Regions from separate parts of the Rhizobium sp. KNZ2-6A genome, predicted to be linked through region 1. Evidence: predicted binding sites of a transcription regulator. Region 1 holds the regulator's gene; the other holds the start of a gene.
What was found. Region 1 encodes PhoB, which activates phosphate uptake and scavenging genes when phosphate is short. Its sites were predicted from a motif close to TGTCATNNANCTGTCAT; they were not measured.

Region 1 (7,354 bases):
GTCAAGGACAGGCTCCATGATGCCGGCACGAGCCTTTCGGGCGGTCAGCAGCAGCGCCTGTGCATCGCGCGCGCCGTTGCCGTCAGTCCGGAAGTCATCCTGATGGACGAGCCGTGCTCGGCGCTCGATCCGATCGCAACCGCCAAGGTCGAGGATCTTATTCATGAGCTGCGGGAAAACTTCACGATCGTCATCGTGACGCATTCCATGCAGCAGGCAGCCCGCGTTTCGCAGCGCACCGCAATGTTCCATCTCGGCCATCTGGTTGAGGAGAACGACACCGATAAAATGTTCACCAATCCCGACGATTACCGCACGCAGGATTACATCATGGGCCGTTTTGGTTGATGATGGCAGGCGCGCGGACCCTTTCACACAGTTCACCTTGAGGATAGAAAAATGGTCTCCACACACATTCTCTCTGCCTATGACGAAGACCTGAAGTTCCTGACGCGCCGCATTGCGGAAATGGGCGGCCTGGCCGAGCAGATGGTCAGCGACAGCGTACGCGCATTGGTCCAAAGCGATGCCGCCCTTGCGCAGAAGGTCATCTCAGACGACGTCGTTCTCGACCATGCCGAGCGCGAGGTCGGCGACAAGGCGATTGTCACCATCGCCCGTCGTCAGCCGATGGCCGCCGACCTGCGCGAGATCATGGGCTCGATCCGCATCGCTTCCGATCTGGAGCGCGTCGGCGATCTCGGCAAGAATACCGCCAAGCGCGTCATCGCCGTGCAAGGCACCGGCGTTCCGCGTCGTCTCGCCCGCGGCATCGAGCACCTCTCCGAACTGGCGCTGAGCCAGCTCAAGGAAGTTCTGGACGTCTACGCCACCCGTTCGCCCGACAAGGCCGTATCGATCCGTGAGCGCGACGAGGAAATCGACGCCATGTACACCTCGCTCTTCCGCGAGATGCTGACCTACATGATGGAAGATCCGCGCAATATCACCACCTGCACGCATCTTCTATTCTGCGCCAAGAACATCGAGCGCATCGGCGACCATGCCACCAACATCGCCGAGACGATCTATTACATGGCGACAGGCGCGCAGCCGGAAGGCGAGCGCCCGAAGGACGATACCGCCAATACCGTCGGCGCGGTGACGGAATAATCTGGAAGCGAAAAAGGAGACCAAAGGCGCATGGTTCCGAGAGTTGCTGTTGTAGAAGACGAGGAAGCGCTGAGCGTTCTGCTGCGCTACAATCTTGAGGCCGAAGGCTTCGAGGTCGACACGATCCTCAGAGGCGATGAGGCCGAGCTGCGTCTCCAGGAGCGCATCCCCGATCTCTTGATCCTCGACTGGATGCTCCCCGGCGTATCGGGCATCGAGCTCTGCCGCCGGCTGCGTATGCGGCCGGAGACGGAGCGCCTGCCGATCATCATGCTGACGGCCCGTGGCGAGGAAAGCGAGCGCGTGCGCGGGCTTTCCACCGGCGCGGACGATTATGTCGTCAAGCCGTTCTCGACGCCGGAGCTGATGGCCCGCGTCAAGGCGATGCTGCGGCGTGCCCGACCGGAGGTTCTCTCCACGGTGCTGCGTTGCGGCGATATCGAGCTGGACCGCGAAACCCATCGCGTCCACCGCAAGAGCCGCGAAGTGCGGTTGGGGCCGACGGAATTCCGCCTGCTGGAATTCCTGATGTCCTCGCCGGGCCGCGTCTTCTCGCGCTCGCAGCTGCTGGACGGCGTATGGGGGCACGATATCTATGTCGACGAACGCACTGTCGACGTCCATGTCGGCCGCCTGCGCAAGGCGCTCAATTTCTCCAATATGCAGGATGTCATCCGCACCGTTCGCGGCGCGGGCTACTCCATGGAAGCCTGAGCGGGAATACCCGATCAGGCACTCGACATTACAGCGCCGCGCGTCTTTCAAGACGTGCTAAGGTCGCTGTAACACCTTGGAATGCTGCATAATTTTCCCTTAAATCGATTTCGATTTAGGGAATTATGCAGTAGCGGCGGAAACAGAAAACGGGCCCCGAAGGGCCCGTTTCTTTATCTCAGTCATGGGAGCATTTCCAGGAAAAGTGCGGAGCGGTTTTCCGTCCGGGATGCGGGAATGCTCTGAGCATCTCAGCCGCGCGGCTGAGCCGGCCGACGCCGTTCGTGCACTGGCTGGTAGGCCAGGCGCTGATGGTAGGTGCAATAGGGCGATGAATCCGGGCTTTCGTTGCCGCAGAAGTGGAAATCGTCCTTCAGCGGGTCGCCCACCGGCCACTTGCAGGTGCGCTCCGTAAGCTCCGTCAGGCCGAGACGGCGGGAAATCGGAACGACGACGTTCGAGGCCGGGCGATATTGGATCTCGTTGACGGCATCGACTTCGATTTCTTCCTTCAGCATGGTCGCGCCCTGCTGGCGGGTAATCGTGCGGGTTGCGACGCGAGACGTGTAATTCGGAGCGCGGGGCGCGGCACTGCTGCGCTTCGGCGTACGTGCCGCAGTCGCCGTGCCGCCCGCCTTCGCTCGGCCGGGAAGGTTCAGGCGGTGCACCTTGCCGATGACGGCATTACGGCTCACGCCGCCAAGCTGCGCAGCGATCTGGCTGGCGCTTAACCCTTCGGACCATAGCTTCTTCAGCTTCTCGACGCGTTCGTCTGTCCAATTCATGCCCTGTCTCCGCTGTCGCGTTTCCGATGGCAGAATCCCTCACCATTGCCTCGCATGGGATCGAGGCACGAAACGCTTTAAAATTGTGGTGACTAGTTCCGCCGCATGCAGTCTAGCAATTGGTTTTTAACCTAGTGTGAGGCTGACTCCGTGACAAGAGTCGCGGGAATCTTGAGGAATCGATTTCGAGGTTTTCCCCAACTTGCTGCCCCGGCGTGGCATTTCTGCAATAGGCAGTGCCGAACGCATCTCTTTTGGCCGCCAGCGCTTTCTCGCACCTGCTAAATCGCCAGTTTTGTTGACATCGCGGTGCAAAACATCAATAGTGCCCAGGCCGCCGCAAGGCGGCATTTTTGATTTTTTCGGACCCGTTTCATCGAATGGAAGCGATTGGTCCTTAGGGTTGTGATCGAGGAGACATGCCATGGCAGAGACCGCGCCGCTTTACGATACCTATCTGCGTGCTCCGCTGCGGTTCGAGCGAGGCGAGGGCGTCTGGCTGGTTACCGAAAATGGCGAACGCTATCTCGATTTCGCAGCCGGCGTTGCGGTCAATTCGCTGGGTCATGCTCATCCGCATCTGGTTGCCGAACTAAAGGCGCAGGCCGACAAGGTCTGGCACCTGTCCAACCTCTATGAAGTACCCGGCCAGGAAAAGCTGTCGAAGCGGCTGACGGAAGTGACCTTCGCCGACAAGGTGTTCTTCACCAATTCGGGCGCGGAGGCGCTGGAATGCGCCATCAAGACGGCGCGGCGCTATCAATTCGCCAAGGGACATCCCGAAAAGTTCCACATCATCACCTTCGAAGGCGCCTTCCACGGCCGCACGATCGCGACGATCGCCGCCGGCGGCCAGGAGAAGTATATCGAAGGCTTCGGCCCGAAGGCGCCGGGTTTCGATCAGGTGCCGTTCGGTGACCTCGATGCCGTTCGCGCGGCCATCACCGACGCGACGGCCGCGATCCTGATCGAGCCGGTTCAGGGCGAGGGCGGCATCCGTCCCGCGACCAACGAGTTCCTGCGTGGCCTGCGGGAGATCTGCGACGAGCATGGCCTGCTGCTGGTTCTTGACGAAGTGCAGTGCGGCGTCGGCCGCACCGGCAAGCTCTTCGCCTATGAATGGGCTGGGATCAAGCCTGATATCATGGCCGTTGCCAAGGGCATCGGCGGCGGTTTCCCGCTGGGTGCCTGCCTCGCGACGGCGGAAGCCGCCTCGGGCATGAAGGCGGGCACGCACGGCTCGACCTATGGCGGCAATCCACTTGCCATGGCAGTCGGCAATGCGGTGCTGGACATCGTGCTCGCCGACGGCTTCCTGCAGCATGTGCGCGATATCGCTCTGGTGTTCCGCCAGGGTCTCGCCTCGCTGAAGGACCGTTTTCCCGACATCATCGAGGATGTTCGTGGCGAAGGCCTGATGCTCGGCATCAAGGCGGCAATTCCGCAGGCGGAGCTGCTGCAGGCGGTCCGCGCCGAGCATCTGCTGGGTGTGCCGGCTGGCGATAACGTCATCCGCCTCCTGCCGCCGCTGGTCGTGACCGCCGAGGAAGCGCGCGAGGGTCTCGCTCGCCTCGAGCGCGCCGCCGAGCGTGTGCGCACGGCCCGCATCAAGAAATCGGCTTGAACTCAGCGCCCGCAGTCGGGGCGGTTACCGCGCCGCGCGTCGAAGCGACGCGCAAAGGACGCGGTAATACTTAGAAATCGCATAAGCCTTCCCTTAAATCGATGGCGATTTAAGGGGTTATGCGTGCCCCACGCGGGCGTTATTGTTTTTTCTGGAGTACAGGTAAGGACATGGCTTCTCCGAAACACTTTCTCGATCTCTCTGCCGTTCCGGCTGCAGATCTGCGCGATATCATCGACGATGCGATCGTGCGAAAGCAGGCGCAGAAGGCTGGCACGGCCGACAAGCCGCTGGCCGGCAAGATGCTGGCGATGATCTTCGAGAAGCCGTCCACTCGAACCCGCGTCTCCTTCGATGTCGGCATGCGCCAGCTGGGCGGCGAGACGCTGTTCCTCTCCGGCACCGAAATGCAGCTCGGCCGCGCCGAGACGATCGGCGACACGGCGAAGGTGCTGTCGCGCTATGTCGACGCCATCATGATCCGCACGACCGATCACTCGCGCCTGCTGGAACTCGCGGAGCATGCGACCGTTCCGGTCATCAATGCTCTGACCGACGACACGCATCCCTGCCAGATCATGGCTGACATCATGACCTTCGAGGAGCATCGCGGCCCGATCAAGGGCAAGACGCTCGCCTGGACGGGCGATGGCAACAACGTGTTGCATTCGCTGATCGAAGGGGCCGCCCGTTTCGGCTATCGCATGAACATGGCCGTACCCCTTGGTTCCGAGCCGAAGGATCACTATCTGAACTGGGCCCGCAATGAGGGCGCCGAAATCATGCTCTCGCATGATGCCGATCGTGCGGTCGCCGGCGCCGATTGCGTGGTAACCGATACCTGGGTTTCCATGAATCAGGAACACCGGGCTCGCGGTCACAACGTCTTCCAGCCCTATCAGGTCAACAAGGCTTTGATGGCACAGGCCGGCCAAGACGCGTTGTTCATGCATTGCCTGCCCGCCCATCGCGGGGAGGAGGTGACGGACGAGGTGATCGACGGCCCGCAATCCGTTGTTTTCGATGAGGCGGAAAACCGTCTTCATGCGCAAAAGTCGATTCTTGCTTGGTGCCTGGGCGCGATCTGAGGATATGAGCCGCGTCTCGAGGGCGCGGGCGCAGTAGGAGTAAAGCAATGGCCGAAAATGCCGCCTCGCTGGGTCAATTCGATTTTGCCGGTGACGACCATGTCGTCCCCTTCCAGGTGGAAGGGCTCGATGTGCGTGGCCGCGCCGTGCAGCTTGGTCCGCTGCTGGATACGATCCTGGCACGGCACGACTATCCGACGCCGGTGGCGCGGCTGCTGGCCGAGGCGATCGTCCTGACCGTCCTGCTTGGCACCTCGCTGAAGTTCGAAGGTAAGTTCACCGTGCAGACCAAGGGCGACGGTCCCGTCGATCTTCTGGTCGCCGATTTCTCGACGCCGGAGAATGTCCGGGCCTATGCGCGTTTCAATGAGGAGGCGCTGGCAAAGGCCGTCGCCGAGGGCCGTACCGAGCCTGAACAGCTGCTCGGCAAGGGCGTGCTCGCCTTCACCATCGATCAAGGCCGTTTCAGCCAGCCCTATCAGGGTATCGTCGCGCTTGATGGCGCTTCGCTGGAGGAGATTGCCGGCACGTACTTCCGCCAGTCGGAACAGATCCCGACGCGTGTCCGCCTGGGTGCCGCAGAGCTTTTCGATCGCGATGGCGAGGGCAAGCCGCGTCACCGCTGGCGGGCCGGTGGCCTGATTGCCCAGTTCCTGCCGGAAGCCCCCGAGCGCATGCGCCAGCCGGATCTCCATGGCGGCGATGGCGATAGCGGCCTGCGCGATCATGCCGAAGACGATGCCTGGGCGGAAGCGCGCAGCCTGGTGGAAACCATCGACGCCGACGAATTGACGGATCCGCTTGTCGGTACCGAGCGCCTTCTCTATCGCCTGTTCCACGAGCGTGGCGTGCGCGTCTACGAGCCGAAGGCGGTTTTCGATCGCTGTTCGTGCTCGCGCGACAAGCTGAAGGGTGTGCTGAAGGGCTTTACGGCAGAAGAGATCGAGGCCAGCCAGGAGAATGGCGAAATCGCCGTCACCTGCGAGTTCTGCTCGACGACCTATCGTTTCGAAGCGTCGGAGATAGAAGCGGCCTGACGCTGCCGGTTGCGGCGGCTCAGTTCAGCGTGCGCAGCAGGTTCGGCGTATCCAGCGAGAAGGCGGGGATCTTGACATGGAAGAGTTCCCCGTCGTCCGTCTCCATCTGGTAGTGGCCGAACATCATGCCTGACGGCGTGTCCAGCGGACAGCCGGAAGAATATTCATAGCTATCCCCAGGTTTCAGGTGCGGCTGCTCGCCAACCACGCCAGGCCCCGTCACCTCATCCACGATGCCGTTCATATCGGTGATGTGCCAATAGCGCGTCACCAGCTTGACGGCTGTTTTCGAATGGTTGGAGATGACGATGCGGTATCCCCAGACATAACGGTCGTCGTCCGGATCGGATTGCTCCTCCAGATAAAATGGTTCTACGACCACCTCGATGTCGCGTGTGAGGGCGCGATACATGCCTGATACCTTGCCACTGCGCTGAAACGTCCGGTGCGCTTTCAAGCACGGCGGGCGTTCCAGTATTTTCCTTTTCGCGGCATCTTATCCGCTTTCCACTGCTCCCGCAAAGTGCGGGCTATCTAGCGGTATCCTATAACCTATTCCTTCCGTCAAGGAACGGCCTGATGAAAACTTGCGTGAACAGCCAGGGCGCGCCGCAAATCAGCTATTACGGCTAATGATGAAGGTTAACAGAGCGCTCTCAAAAGTATCTCGATCCGCTTGCCATTTGGTCTTACCCGCCTTAGTGCCGCGGGCTCAGCCTCAACGTGCAAAAACGCTTACCGAAATTGCGGGTGCACTTGCGGGCCGGTCATCATATCTGTGTTTCCCGTAATCAAAATCTCCAGATCATATAATTCCTGATCCGGTCTTATGTTCCGCTTCGAAGGAGCCCACGATTTCCCGTCGCGGAGATTTCGGCTATCATCTGATTCTGGCATCGCCCATGCCTCCCCCCTCCACTCGGGAAAGTATATTTCATGCGGGGCCGTCGATATCCAAACCGACTGTTTGAGCGCCTGGCATAAGGAGGGGTT
Region 2 (7,354 bases), on a different contig from region 1:
CCGGCGTTGCTGTCGTCGCCACCCATCTGGCTGGCGCGGTCGATTATCGCACCATCGATTACAAGAAGAAGCCCGTCGTCATCCTGATGGGCAATGAGCAGTCCGGCCTGCCGGATGCCCTGGCGAAAGAGGCCGACGCGCTTGCCCGCATTCCGCAGGCCGGCCGCGCCGACAGCCTCAATCTGGCGGTTGCAACCGCAGTCATGCTGTTCGAGGCCCGCCGCCATATCCTGACCCTGAGCGAGACCCGATGACCGAAAGCGAGACCACCGAACAGCAGACTGCGAGGCCGGCCCTGTTTTCACGGCCCCTGCCGATCCTGATCTTCATCGTGGTTGCGGTCATTCTCGACCAGGCCATCAAGATCACGGTCGATCACTGGCTGCCGCTGCAGGAGATGGTGCCTGTTATTCCGATGCTGGCGCTCTATCGCACATACAATCTCGGCGTGGCCTTCTCGATGCTGTCAGGCATGGACGGCTGGTTCATCGTCGGCATGCGGCTCGTCATCGTCGCCTTCGTGCTGTGGCTCTGGCGCCGCACGCCCGATCATCGCTGGTTGGCCCATATGGGCTTTGCCCTGATCATCGCCGGGGCGCTTGGCAACCTGATCGACCGCTTCCTCTACGGCCATGTGATCGACTATATCCTCTTCCACACGCAGACATGGTCTTTCGCGGTATTCAATCTCGCCGATAGTTTCATCACGATCGGGGCCGGCTGCGTCATTCTCGACGAGCTTCTAATGCCGAAAAAGGCAAAAGTTTAAAATTCTAGCGAATCCCTGAAGGCATCGGGAAGGTTGCATGTGTTAGCCAGATTGCATGAGCACTCTGGCAAATCTGCAGCAAAAGCTTGCCGCAGCCCAAATCCGCGGCCACGCGCGACCGATCGAAGGAGCGGCCGAAACCGAGCCGTCGCTTGAGAAACCGATCGCGCCATTGCAGGATGCGTTCCGCCAGCCGGTATCGTCGGTGAAGGCGTGGTGGCTGGAGGGCCATTGGCTGAATGGCGGCGGTCTCCTGGCAGGCGCGGCCTTCCTTGCGATCGGCTTTGCCGGAGGTCCCTTCACGCTCGCAGGCGTTCTTGGCCTTGTTGCCCTCATGCTGGCCGCCGTCAGCATCGTCAATGCCCGTCGCGCGTTGCCCAAGCCTGCAATTGTCGCGGCCGATTTCAGCGAAAGCGAACACGACCGTCTTTGGGAACACAGGGAAAGCACCGGCCTGCTTGCCACTATCCACGATGCGCTCGGCGACTTCGCGGTCACACGCAGCATCGATCGCCGGATTCTCCATGCCAACGCCACCTTTCGCAAATTGACCGGCAAGCCGCAGCCGGAAGGCCTGACGCTGGAGGAGGCAGGCCTCGTATTCCGTGCCGTCACCGATGCAAAACATCAGGATGCCGAAATCGCCACGCCCGAGGGGCGGCGCATCTTTGCCTGGCACGATGTCATGTTCCGCGATCCGACGACGGGGCAATTGTGCATCCAGAGCATCGCGCGTGACGTGACGGAAGAGCGGCAGGCCGCCCGCATGCGCGAGGATGCGCGGCTGAAGGCCGAATATAACAGCGCGGCCAAGTCGCGGCTGCTCGCCACCGTCAGCCATGAGATCCGCACGCCGCTGTCGGGCATTCTCGGCATGAACCATCTGCTTGCCCAGACACCGTTGACCTTGGAGCAGGCAAATTACCTGACGGGCATTCGCCAGTCGGGTCACGCGCTGGTGCAGCTGGTCGAAGACCTGCTTGATTTCTCCACGATCGAGGTCGGCCGCTTCCAGTTGCATCCGCGCAAGGAGGCTTTGCGCCCCCTGCTGGAAGGCGTCATCGAGATGCTAGCCCATCGGGCCCATGAAAAGGGCATCGAAATCGCTGCGAGCGTCGCGGCCAAGGTCCCCGAGAGCATGGAATTCGATCCGGCCCGTCTGCGTCAGATCCTGTTCAATGTCATCGGCAACGCCGTGAAGTTCACCCAGACCGGTGGCGTGCTTGTCCGTGTCGACCTTCGGGGACGGGATTTGACGATATCGGTGCGGGATAGCGGCCCCGGCATGACCGAGGAAGAACAGGCGCGGGTCTTCGGCGAGTTCGAACAGGCCGGCACGATCGTGGAAAAAAGCGCCGGCACGGGCCTGGGTCTGGCCATTTCCGCCCGCATCCTGCGCGAATTCGGCGGCAGGCTCAGCGTCGCCAGCGAACGCGGCAAGGGCAGCGAGTTCATCATTTCCTTTCCGGTCGGCCTGGATGCCGAGGAGAGTGGACATGAATGGCGCGACATCATGCTCAAGGGATCGCGCGTCCTGCTGCTGGCGCCCGAAGGGGCCGCAAGCGATGCAATCACGCAGACCATCCGGACCCTTGGCGGTCATTGCAGGCTGATCGATGCCGACGACATGGACGATCTGCTGCGCTCGTTCCCGATGGGCGAGGAGGGGATATGGACGGATCTCATCGTCGACCACCGCATGGCGCCCTGGTATTTTAGTGAGGGAACTGCGCTTGCCGTGCCCGGCCTGCGCAAGATCTTCCTGGTCAATCCGGAGGAGCGCAATACCCACCCGCTCGATCTTTTCGACGCCTGGCTGATCCGGCCGCTGCGCGAGCAGTCGCTGATCGACGTGCTGAGGGGCCGCATGCGTGGCATGGAAAAGCGTGATGCCTTTATCGAGGCGGTCTCCGAGATCGGCATAACGACGCCGGAGGCGGAAGATCGCACGCTCGATATCCTGCTCGGTGAGGATGACCCGGTCAATGCCATGCTGGTCAGGGCCATGCTCTCCAAGGCCGGTCACAGGGTTCGCCTCGTCGAGGATTTCGAAGGCCTTCGCGTTCGCGTCGAAAACGCCGAAGCGCGGCCGGAGGTGCTGGTAACCGATCTCAATATGTCCGGCGGCTCGGGTGCTGCCGTGCTTGCGCAATTGCGGGCCTATGAGCGTCGGCACGGTTTGCCGCCGCTTCCGATCGTCGTGTTGACCGCAGACAGCCGCGACTCGGTCCGCCGCCAGGCTTTGCTGGCCGGGGCCGATGCCGTCATCGTCAAGCCTGTCGATCCCGAAAAGCTGTCGGCAACGCTGCAGGGCCTGTCGAGGTCGGTTTTCGAACGCGCCTAGACATCATCACGCATCTTCGGATGAAGGTTAAGGAAGCCGGCTCATCAATGCTCGATAGTGGCCGGCAATATGGCTCAACCTATGGCAATTGCCGCTGCTAAGTTGGGGACGGCGTGTTCATTCGAAAATTGAAATGGGCACACTTCTTGCTTTTAGCAAAGCTGCGTGTCACTTTCCTGTCGCACGAATTTGGTTTATGGCGCTATATCGGCCCGTAGGGGGAGAATCGCCATGTCCATCGAAATCTTGAATCGCGAAGCTCAGGGCGAAATGGTTCAGTCTTCAAAGGCACCGGTTGCACCGGTTGCCAGCGATGTGCTCGGACGCATCGGAAATTTAGAAACGCGCCTTGCCCGCACGGCGCGCGAAATCGATGCCGCCCAGGCCGTCCGCTATCGCGTTTTCGTCGAGGAGATGAACGCGCAACTGCCTGATGACGCCATGCGTCGCCAGCGTGATGTCGATAGTTGGGACGCCATTTGCGACCATCTTCTGGTTTTGGACCTTTCGATCGAGGGCGATTCGGAAGACCAGATCGTCGGCACCTATCGCCTGCTGCGCCAGGAAGTAGCCATGGCCAATGGCGGTTTCTATTCCTCTTCGGAATTCGACATCGACGCGTTGCTCGCCCGCCATCCGGACAAGCGCTTCATGGAGCTTGGCCGTTCCTGCGTGTTGCCGGCATACCGGAACAAGCGCACGGTGGAATTGCTGTGGCAAGGCAATTGGGCCTATGCCCTGAAGCACGGCATGGGTGCGATGATCGGTTGCGCCTCTTTCCCCGGCATCCTGCCGGAGCAGCATGCGCTGGCCCTGTCCTTCCTCTATCATAATGTCGTCGCCAAGGACGAATGGACGGTCGGTGCTTTGCCGTCTCTTGCCCGCAACATGGACCTGATGCCGGTCGAAGCCGTCAATCCGAAGAAAGCGCTGATGGCGATGCCGCCGCTGATCAAGGGCTATCTGCGCCTCGGTGCCATGGTCGGTTCCACCGCCGTTGTCGACCACGCCTTCAACACGACCGATGTGCTGATCGTTCTGCCGATCGCCAGCATCTCGGACCGCTACGTCAATTATTACGGCGCGGATGCCGGTCGCTTCGCAAGCTGAAAGATCTCATGATAGGTCTCAGGGGATCATAAAAATATCGATCGCATCCGTGATGCCGCGCAGCGCGACATGATGCGATTGCGGTTTCAAGCCGCGCGTCGTCAGCAGTTCGGCGGCGCGGGCATTTTCCAGCACCGCACCCGTGGCAAATATCTCGCTCGACGTCGCCAGATGCTGCACGCGCGAGGCGATATTGACCGTTTGTCCGAAATAATCCTGCCGCTCGTTCAGGCTGACCGCAATGCATGGTCCCTCGTGGATGCCGATCTTCAGAAGTAGATCGTCGTTGCCGCGTTCCTCGTTGAGGCTCGACATGGCCTCGCGCATCCGCATCGCCGCGGCGAGCGCCCGGTCCGGCGTCGGGAAAGTGGCCATGACGGCGTCGCCGATGGTTTTGACGACCGCGCCAGCCTCCGCGCCGACGATTTCGTGCAGGATGCTGAAGTGCGTCTTGACCAGATCGAAGGCCGCAAGATCGCCGACCCGCTCATACAGTTCCGTCGAACCGCGCAGATCGGTGAAGAGAAAGGTGAGGCTGGCGATCTTCAGCCTCTGGTTGATGTCGATCGTATCGGTCCGGTATATGTCGCGGAACGTCTGGTTGGAAAGCAGCCGCTTGGCGGTCAGGAATGGCCGGCGATTGCCGAGCAGCGTGTGAAGTGCGTCATTGGCGATGCATACCGACGGCAGGGTGCGGACCTCCGTGTGGTTCTCTATGACGATGCGCAGCGGGCCGGGTCTAAGCTCGATCGTGTCGTGGTGCTGATGCGTGCGATCAAAGACGAGCGATATGCTCTGCCGTTCCTTGGTTGGTTCGCCCTTTACGTCGATGAATTGCGCGCTATGGGTAACCGGTTCAAATATAATGACGAATTCGGCCGGCAGCTGCAGCGATATGACAGCCTTTTCGCCCGCCGGCAGCTCCAAGGCTTCCAACAGGAATTCATCGACCTTTTCTTCGTAGCCGTCCTCCGGAAGGTCGACGCCCGAACTCCAGTAGATCTGGCGAAAATATTCATGAGGCGACAAATCATGCGGACTGTGGGCGGCGATGTGACGCAAGCGCGGACTGACGGTGAAGGTGACCTCGACCATTTCGTCGAGCGTCGGCTCGTAGCCGGCTGCACACAGGGTGCAGCTATAGGTTTCGCTCTGAACTGTCTTCAGCGACGTATTGGCATCCAGCACGCCGCCGCATCCCGGACACAGCACATTCCAGGACATCTCGAACAGGCCGAGGCGCGCAGCGTGCAGAAAGGCGCTGATGGTTTGTTCTTCGTCGAAGCCATGGTCGCCGGCGAAGGCGAGCGCATTCACGCGGTTGAGCTTGCGGTCAGATGCCTCAAGGGCCATCCGCTCGATTGCGTCGACGATATCCGGCCGCGCTGAATGGCGCAGCGCTTCGAACAGGGGCTGAGCTTCAGTCATCCCCCATTCTACACCTATTTCATAGGGCAGCCATCATCATTGTTCGGCCGCCCGTTCCAGCCCAAAAGTCAGGAGCCGGCACCGTAAGCTGCAATGGCGGCCATGTTGACGATGTCGGAATCCTTGGCGCCCATGGAGGTGATCTGCACCGGCTTGTCGAGGCCCACAAGCAATGGCCCGATCACGGTGGAGCCGCCGAGTTCCTGCAGCATCTTGGTGGAGATCGCCGCCGAATGGAACGCTGGCATGACGAGAACGTTTGCCGGCCCGGAGAGCCGCGAGAAGGGATAGAGGCTCTCCATGATCTTGCGGTCCAGCGCCACGTCGGCGGACATTTCGCCGTCGAATTCGAAGTTCAAATGGCGGTGATCGAGGATGCTGACAGCTTCGCGCACCCGCTCGGAGCGCTCGCCGGAGGGATGGCCGAAGGTGGAATAGGCGAGCATGGCGACACGCGGCTCATAGCCCATGCGTCGGGCAAAACCGGCAGCTTCCTCGGCGATATCGGCGAGCTCCACGGCCGTCGGCATGTCGTGCACGGCGGTATCGGCGACGAAGACGGTGCGGCCGCGGGCAAGCACGATCGATATGCCGATCACCCTATGCCCCGGCTTGGCGTCGATGCAGCGTCGCACGTCTCCGAGCGCCGTCGAATAATTGCGCGTCACGCCGGTCACCATGCCGTCGGCGTCTCCCAGCGCCACCATGCAGGCGGCGAAGTGATTGCGGTCGTTGTGGATCAGGCGCGTCACATCGCGGTGCAGGTAGCCCTGGCGTTGCAGCCGGGCATAGAGATAGTCGATATAGGCATCGCCGCGCTTGGAAATGCGCGCGTTGACGATTTCGAGGCCGGGGCGATTGAGATCGATGCCGGCGCGTTCGGCCGTGGCTTCGATCAGATCTTCGCGGCCGAGCAGGATCGCCGTCCCAAGCCCCTGATTGGCATAGGAGAGGGCGGCGCGCATGACCTGCTCTTCTTCCGCCTCGGCAAACACGATGCGTTTCTGGTGTCTGCGGACGCGCTCATAGAGTTGTGCCAGCGTCGAGGCGATCGGATCGCGCCGGGCCGAGAGTTCGCGCGCATAGGCGGCCATATCCGATATTTCGCGGCGGGCGACGCCGCTTTCGATCGCCGCCTTGGCGACCGCCACCGGGATGGCCGAGATCAGGCGCGGGTCGAACGGCACCGGGATGATATATTGCGCGCCGAAACGCGGCCTTGCGCCCTGATAGGCGGCGACCACGTCATCAGGCACGTCTTCGCGCGCCAGGCTTGCCAGCGCGTTGACGGCGGCAATCTTCATCTGGTCATTGATGGTGGTGGCCCGCACGTCGAGCGCGCCGCGGAAGATATAGGGAAAGCCGAGAACGTTGTTGACCTGGTTCGGATAGTCGGAACGCCCCGTCGCCATGATGGCGTCGTCACGGATGCGGGCGACTTCCTCCGGCGTAATTTCCGGATCGGGATTGGCCATGGCGAAGATGATCGGCCGGTCCGCCATCGAGCGGATCATCTCTTCGGAGAAGGCATCCTTCTGCGAAAGGCCGAGAACGACGTCGGCACCCTGCATCGCTTCAGCCAGCGTGCGCTTGTCGGTCTTGACGGCATGCGCCGATTTCCACTGGTTCATGCCTTCGCTGCGACCCTGATAGATCACGCCCTTCGTATCGCAAAGGATGACGTTTTCCGGGTTGAAGCCCAT

Region 2: olsB (l-ornithine N(alpha)-acyltransferase) is a predicted target of PhoB. The motif match lies at 3,280-3,296, and genes of this name have one in related genera.

What each region holds. Positions count from the first base shown of each region.
Region 1 is NZ_JBNDIC010000016.1:24,230-31,583, forward strand. It holds gene pstB (phosphate ABC transporter ATP-binding protein PstB) at 1-348, shown strand, start outside; gene phoU (phosphate signaling complex protein PhoU) at 400-1,113, shown strand; gene phoB (phosphate regulon transcriptional regulator PhoB) at 1,144-1,827, shown strand; gene ACPYOP_RS13430 (GcrA family cell cycle regulator) at 2,079-2,612, opposite strand; gene ACPYOP_RS13435 (acetylornithine transaminase) at 3,037-4,236, shown strand; gene argF (ornithine carbamoyltransferase) at 4,407-5,324, shown strand; gene ACPYOP_RS13445 (Hsp33 family molecular chaperone) at 5,372-6,361, shown strand; gene apaG (Co2+/Mg2+ efflux protein ApaG) at 6,381-6,773, opposite strand.
Region 2 is NZ_JBNDIC010000004.1:120,653-128,006, reverse strand. It holds gene ACPYOP_RS04575 (TrmH family RNA methyltransferase) at 1-254, shown strand, start outside; gene lspA (signal peptidase II) at 251-769, shown strand; gene ACPYOP_RS04565 (hybrid sensor histidine kinase/response regulator) at 825-3,113, shown strand; gene olsB (l-ornithine N(alpha)-acyltransferase) at 3,345-4,223, shown strand; gene ACPYOP_RS04555 (DUF5939 domain-containing protein) at 4,242-5,651, opposite strand; gene ACPYOP_RS04550 (NADP-dependent malic enzyme) at 5,720-7,354, opposite strand, start outside.